Leptothrix cholodnii SP-6: one gene and its partner. The protein of the gene in region 1 purifies or fractionates together with the protein of each later gene. This does not show direct contact. Links are inferred from orthologs where the notes say so. Each region holds a gene or a part of one and is shown on either strand. Other genes may lie near its edges.

Evidence for each region.
Region 2: the proteins of LCHO_RS01330 (region 1) and LCHO_RS13225 purify together in Escherichia coli (affinity purification with mass spectrometry, with the first as the bait; 2 studies listed by BioGRID). This does not show direct contact. The link is inferred for Leptothrix cholodnii SP-6 from one-to-one orthologs.

What each region holds. Positions count from the first base shown.
Region 1 is NC_010524.1:281,235-284,347, reverse strand. Bases 1-2,802 are described here. They hold LCHO_RS01330 (DsbC family protein), read left to right. Parts: upstream 1-948; coding sequence 949-1,656; downstream 1,657-2,802. Other genes in these bases: LCHO_RS21860 (DUF3108 domain-containing protein), read right to left, coding at 2,623-2,802; LCHO_RS01325 (enoyl-CoA hydratase), read right to left, coding at 1,726-2,523; LCHO_RS01335 (FAD-dependent monooxygenase), read left to right, coding at 1-847. In the rest of the region: more of LCHO_RS21860, read right to left, coding at 2,803-3,113. UniProt on the Escherichia coli protein: Acts as a disulfide isomerase, interacting with incorrectly folded proteins to correct non-native disulfide bonds.
Region 2 is NC_010524.1:2,902,852-2,906,024, reverse strand. The notes cover bases 1-2,862. They hold LCHO_RS13225 (FKBP-type peptidyl-prolyl cis-trans isomerase), read right to left. Parts: upstream 1,768-2,862; coding sequence 1,234-1,767; downstream 1-1,233. Other genes in these bases: LCHO_RS13220 (ribosomal protein uL16 3-hydroxylase), read left to right, coding at 1,826-2,862; dut (dUTP diphosphatase), read left to right, coding at 742-1,194; coaBC (bifunctional phosphopantothenoylcysteine decarboxylase/phosphopantothenate--cysteine ligase CoaBC), read left to right, coding at 1-727. Also shown: more of LCHO_RS13220, read left to right, coding at 2,863-3,082. UniProt on the Escherichia coli protein: Folding helper with both chaperone and peptidyl-prolyl cis-trans isomerase (PPIase) activities. Chaperone activity prevents aggregation of unfolded or partially folded proteins and promotes their correct folding.

The DNA of each region.
Region 1 (3,113 bases):
CGCCTGGCAGCAGACGGTCGACGCGCTGGCCTGGATCGTCGACGCCGCCGCGCTCGACGCCGCGCTGGCCGAGGCGCTGCGTTACGCGCCGCACGTGCAGCGGCTCGAGCAGAACGCGCCGGCCGCGCTGCTGGCGGTCTGCGAGGGCCGCGATTCGGCCACCCGCGAGGCGCTGGGCGCCGTCTTCGAGCGCTGGCCCTACGGCCACCACGCGGTGGCGGCGCGGCTGGTGGCCGATGCGCCGCACCACGGCATCGCCCGCCAGTGGTTCCGCAGCCCGGACATCCTGGCGCTGCTGCCGTTCGACCGCCCGCAGATCGGCCATTCCTACGGCCTGGTGTGGTCGCTGCCCGAGGCCCGTGCCGCCGAGCTGATGGCCTGCACGCCGGCCGATTTCGAGGCGGCGCTGGACGAGGCCAGCGGCGGCGCGGCCGGCACGCTGCGGCTGTCGGGCGAACGCGCCGGCTGGCCGCTGATGCTCGCGCGTGCACAGCGCTGGATCGGCCCGGGCTGGGCGCTGCTGGGCGACGCCGCGCACGCGGTGCATCCGCTGTCGGGCCAGGGCCTGAACCTCGGCCTGGCCGACGTGCGCTGCCTCGTGCGCGTGCTGCACGACGCGCGCCGCACGAGCCCCTGGCGCAGCGCCGGCGACGAGCGCACGCTGCGCCGCTACGCCCGCGAACGCCTGGCGCCCACGCGCATGATGGGCACGCTGACCGACGGCCTGCTGCAGCTGTTCGCCGCCCCGCCCGGCCCGCTGAAGGACCTGCGCAACCACGGCCTGACCCTGGTCGACCGCCTGAGCCCCGTCAAGCGCTGGCTGGCCGCGCGCGCGCTCGACACCTGATCGACACCCGCGCCGCGCCGGCAAGACACCTCGCCGCGCTCGGCGCCTGAGCCCCCACTAACATCGGCGCAACCGTTGCCCGACCGAACAAGGAAACCACCATGCTGCTGCGCCTGATCGCCATCGCCTGCTCCCTCTGGGCCGGTGCGGCCCTGGCCGACGAGGCCGACATCCGCAAGACGCTGACCGAGCGTTTCCAGGGCCTGCCCAAGATCGACGAGATCCGCCCGACGCCGATCCCCGGCGTGTTCGAGGTCCGCATCGGCACCGACCTGATGTACAGCGACGCCAAGGGCACCTACCTGCTGCAGGGCTCGCTGATCGAGACCGCCACACGCCGCAACCTGACCGAGGAGCGGGTCGACAAGCTCACCGCGATCGACTTCAACAGCCTGCCGCTCAAGGACGCGGTGGTCTGGAAGAACGGCAAGGGCACACGCAAGATCGCGGTCTTCGCCGACCCCAACTGCGGCTATTGCAAGAAGCTCGAGCGCGACCTGCTCAACGTCAAGGACGTCACCGTCTACACCTTCGTGATCCCGATCCTGGGTGGCGATTCGCCCGAGAAATCGAAATCGATCTGGTGCGCCAAGGACAGCACCGCCACCTGGCGCAACTGGATGGTCGACGGCACCCTGCCGCCCAAGGCGATGGGCAACTGCGACGCCTCGGCGATCGAGCGCAACAGCGCGCTGGCGCGCAAGCACCGCGTCACCGGCACGCCGGCGATCGTGTTCGAGGACGGCAGCCGCGCCCCGGGCGCGATCCCCGCAGCCGAGATCGAACGGCGCATGGCCGCCAAGTCCTGACCTGACCTCGCGCCATGAACAACGCCCCGCACTGCGGGGCGTTTGTCATTGCGGCGGCCGAAAGGCCGATCAGTCGTGCGTGAAGCTCGGCGGGCGCTTCTCGAGGAAGGCGCCCATGCCTTCCTTCTGGTCGTTGCTCGAGAACAGCGCGTGGAACAGCCGGCGCTCGAACAGCAGGCCCTCCGACAGCGGCGCCTCGTAGGCGCGGTTGACGCTCTCCTTGATCGCCATCAGCGTCAGGGTCGAGTAGCCGCACAGCGTCTGGGCGATCTTGTCGGCTTCAGCGTGCAGATCGGCGGCCGGCACCACCCGCGAGACCAGCCCGGCGCGTTCGGCCTCGGCGGCGTCCATCATGCGGCCGGTCAGCGCCAGGTCCATCGCCTTGCTCTTGCCGACCGCACGCGGCAGGCGCTGCGTGCCACCGGCGCCGGGGATGATGCCGAGCTTGACCTCGGGCTGGCCGAAGCGGGCGTTGTCGGCGGCGATGATCAGGTCGCAGGCCATCGCCACCTCGCAGCCGCCGCCCAGCGCAAAGCCCGCCACCGCGGCGATCACCGGCTTGCGCACCTGGCGCAGGGTGTCCCAGTTGCGCGAGATCAGGCCCTTGCGGTAGGCGTTGGCAAAGTTGAACGGCGCCATCATGGCGATGTCGGCACCGGCGGCAAACGCCTTCTCGCTGCCGGTCAGCACGATGCAGGCGATGCGGTCGTCGGCCTCGAAGGCCAGCAGCGCGGCGCCGAGTTCGTCCATCAGCGGATCGTTGAGCGCGTTGAGCGCCTTGGGGCGGTTCAGCGCGATCCAGCCGTAGTTCATCGAGCCCGCGCCGGTGCGGGTTTCGACGAGGATGTTTTCGTAGGGCGTGCTCATCGGTGCGGGTCTCCTGGAGGGGTTTGTCGACGCTTCAAACGTGCTGCGGCGCACTATACCGAGCACGGCGCCGGACCGCGCTGACACCGCGCGGCGCGCTCACGGGCCCGATTGTTCGGGCGCGCGTTCGAGCCGCAGGTCGATCCACACGCCCTCGTCCTGCTCGATGCGGATGCGCACCGGCAGCATCTGCAGGCTCGGCGCGTACCACATCTGCGCCGTCAGGTTGCCGGGCGCGGCGCGGCGGCGCGGCTTGACGTGCAGGGTCGGGATCGGGCCGAGCGGGGTCTCCACCACCACCCGCTCGACCACCTCGTAGACCCAGCGGTCGACCCGCTTGGGCAGCGCCAGGCCGAACTCGATCGACTGGCCGACCTGGCGCAGCGCCGGCCGGGTGGTCAGCAGGTAGATGATCTGGATGAACTGGCTGGCGGTGTCCTGCACGTCGGCCTGGGCGGGCACCCGCTCGCCGTTGGACAGCACGATGGCGGTGTCGCTGAAGGCCATCTGCACGCGCCGGTCGCGGCCGATGATCTGCGTCGTCTCCTGCTCGTAGCGCTGCGGCGCCAGGCCGTCGGCGGTGATGCGGC
Region 2 (3,173 bases), 2.6 Mb from region 1 along the record:
GCTCGAAGCCGAGCAGATCGTCGAGGACCTGATCGCCGCACTCTCGCCCAAGCCGCTGGCGGGCGTGTCGATGCTGATCACGGCCGGACCGACCTTCGAGGCGATCGACCCGGTGCGTGGCATCACCAACCTGTCGAGCGGCAAGATGGGTTTTGCGATCGCCCGCGCGGCGCGCGAAGCCGGTGCGGCCGTCACCTTGATCGCCGGTCCGGTGCACCTGCCCACGCCGCGCGGCGTGGCGCGCATCGACGTGCGCTCGGCGCAGCAGATGCACGACGCGGTGATGCCCGCGGCGGCGCAGCACGACGTGTTCGTCGCCACCGCCGCGGTGGCCGACTGGCGCCCGGCCAACCTGAGCGCGCACAAGATCAAGAAGGCCGGCAAGAAGGTCGCACCGAGCTTCGAGCTGACCGAAAACGCCGACATCCTGGCCGCGGTGGCGGCTTTGCCCGAGCCGCCTTACTGCGTCGGCTTTGCCGCCGAGAGCGAGAAGCTGGCCCAGCACGCGCGCGAAAAACTGCTGCGCAAGAAGGTGCCGCTGATCGTCGGCAACCTCGGTCCCGCCACCTTCGGGCGCGACGACAACGCGCTGCTGCTGGTCGACGCCGACGGCGAGCGCGCCCTGCCCGAAGACGGCCGCGCCACCGACAAGCTCAGCCTGGCGCGCGCGCTGGTGGGCGACATCGCCCGGCGTCTGGCCGGCTCACGCGCGTCGGCAACGACCTGAAATCCCCGACATCCATGAACACCCAGATCGAATACAAGCTGCTCGACGCCCGCCTGGCCGAGCAGTTGCCCGCCTACGCGACGCCCGGTGCCGCCGGCCTGGACCTGCGCGCCTGCATCGACCTGCCGCTCGAGATCGCGCCCGGCCAGACCACGCTGATCCCCACCGGCATCGCCATCCACATCGCCGATCCCGGCCTGGCGGCGATCATCCTGCCGCGCTCGGGGCTGGGCCACAAACACGGCATCGTGCTGGGCAATCTGGTCGGGCTGATCGACAGCGATTACCAGGGCCAGCTGATGGTGAGCTGCTGGAACCGCGGCAGTGTGGCCTATGCCGTGCAGCCGCTCGAACGCATCGCCCAGCTGGTGATCGTGCCGGTGGTGCAGGCGCAGTTCCGGCAGGTCGACGAATTCGAGGCCAGCGATCGCGGCGTGGCGGGCTTCGGCTCCACCGGCCGAGGCTGACCGACGGGCAATCCGCGCGGCGGACCGCCGCATCGCACCTCAGTGCATCGTCTGGTTGTCGGTCGCCATGACCGGCGCCAGGCTGAGCAGGCCGGTGGCGTCGTTGTCGACGCTGCGGCGCAGGATCTCTTCTTCGTCGGCTTCGCGCACGTCCGTCACCTGCAGCTGCAGCACCAGCGCGACGCCGGCCAGCGGGTGGTTGCCGTCGAGCACGACATGGCTGTCGTAGACCTCGGTGATGGTGTAGATCACCGCGCTCGGCATGTCGGGCGTCTGGCTGCCTTCGGGCAGGCCCTCGAACTGCATGCCCGGCGCGATGCCGTCGGGGAACAGGCGGCGTTCCTCGAAGCACACCAGCTCGGCGTGGTACTCGCCGAACGCGTGTTCGGGCTCCAGGTGCAGCGTGGCCTCGAAGCCGGCACCTTCGCCGTTGATGACCTCTTCGACCTTGGCGAACAGGTCGTCGCCGCCGTAGAAGAACTCGACCGGCTCGACCAGTTCGTCGATCAGTTGCCCTTGGGCATCTTCAAGGCGCCAGGTCAGGCTGACGACACAGGGTTCTGAAATTCTCATGGCCGGAATGATCGCATGCGCGCGCGAGGCCCCCGAAGCCCGCCGGCACAATGCGGGCATGAATCTCCCGAAAAGCCGCGCTGCATCCGCTGCAGCCCAACCCGCCAAGCCCTCGGTCACGAAGGGCTCGACGCCGTCTCCCGTCCATCCTGACGCGGCCGTGCCGCCGCTCGACCTGCCCTGCGAGCTGCTCGGCGGGCTCAGTCCGTCGGTCTTCATGCAGCGCCACTGGCAGCGCAAGCCGCTGCTGGTGCGCCAGGCCGTGCCGGGCATCGAGCCGCCGGTGTCGCGCGCGCAGATGTTCGCGATGCTCGAAGACGATGCGGTCGAGTCCCGATTCCTGAGCCGTCAGGGCGAGGGCGACCGGCAGACGTGGCAGTTCAAGCGCGGACCGATGCCGCGCCGCTCGCTGCCGGCCATCAAGCAACCCGGCTGGACGGTGCTGGTGCAGGGCCTCAACCTGCACGTGCCGGCTGCCGCCGACCTGCTGAACCGCTTCCGCTTCGTGCCACAGGCCCGGCTCGACGATCTGATGATCTCCTGGGCCAGCGAGGGGGGCGGTGTCGGGCCGCACTTCGACTCCTACGACGTCTTCCTGATCCAGGTGGCGGGCCGGCGGCGCTGGCGCATCGGCCGCCTGCCCGACGCGCGCCTGAGGGAAGGGCTGCCGGTCAAGATCATCGAGAACTTCCGTCATGAAGAAGAGTGGGTGCTCGAGCCGGGCGACATGCTCTACCTGCCGCCCGGCTGGGCCCATGACGGCGATGCGGTCGACGGCGAGTGCATGACGTGCTCGGTGGGTTTCCGCTCGCCGCAGCGCAGCGAACTGGTGCGCGAGACGCTGCTGCGTCTGGCCGACGGCATCGACGATCCGGCCGATGCCGGTGCGCGCCCGCCGGTCTATCGCGACCCCAAGCAGTCGGCCACCGCGGCGCCCGGGCGCATCCCGGCCGAACTGCTGGCGTTTGCCGAGCAGGGCCTGATGCGCGCGCTGGCCGAGCCTGGCGCACTCGCGCGCGCGTTGGGCGAGTACCTGAGCGAGCCCAAGGCGCAGGTCAGCTTCGAGCTCGGCGAGCCGCTGCCTGACGGTGTGGGTGTCCGGCTCGATGACCGCAGCTGCCTGCTCTACGACGACGGCCACGTCTATTGCAACGGCGATTCGTGGCGTGCGGCGGGCCGCGATGCGGCGATGCTGCATCTGCTGGCCGACGCGCGCCAACTCGATGCCACCACCCTGCGCCGAGCCAGTCCGGCGTTGCGTGCCTTGCTGGAGCAGTGGGCTGACGACGGCTGGCTGCACCCGCTGGCTGGCTGAGCCCGGCACGCTCGGGTGCACCGGTTCCGGCTTTGGCTGCATACCGGGCACCTGCCGAGTGCACGCCGAATGGGTATACTTGCGGGCTGGA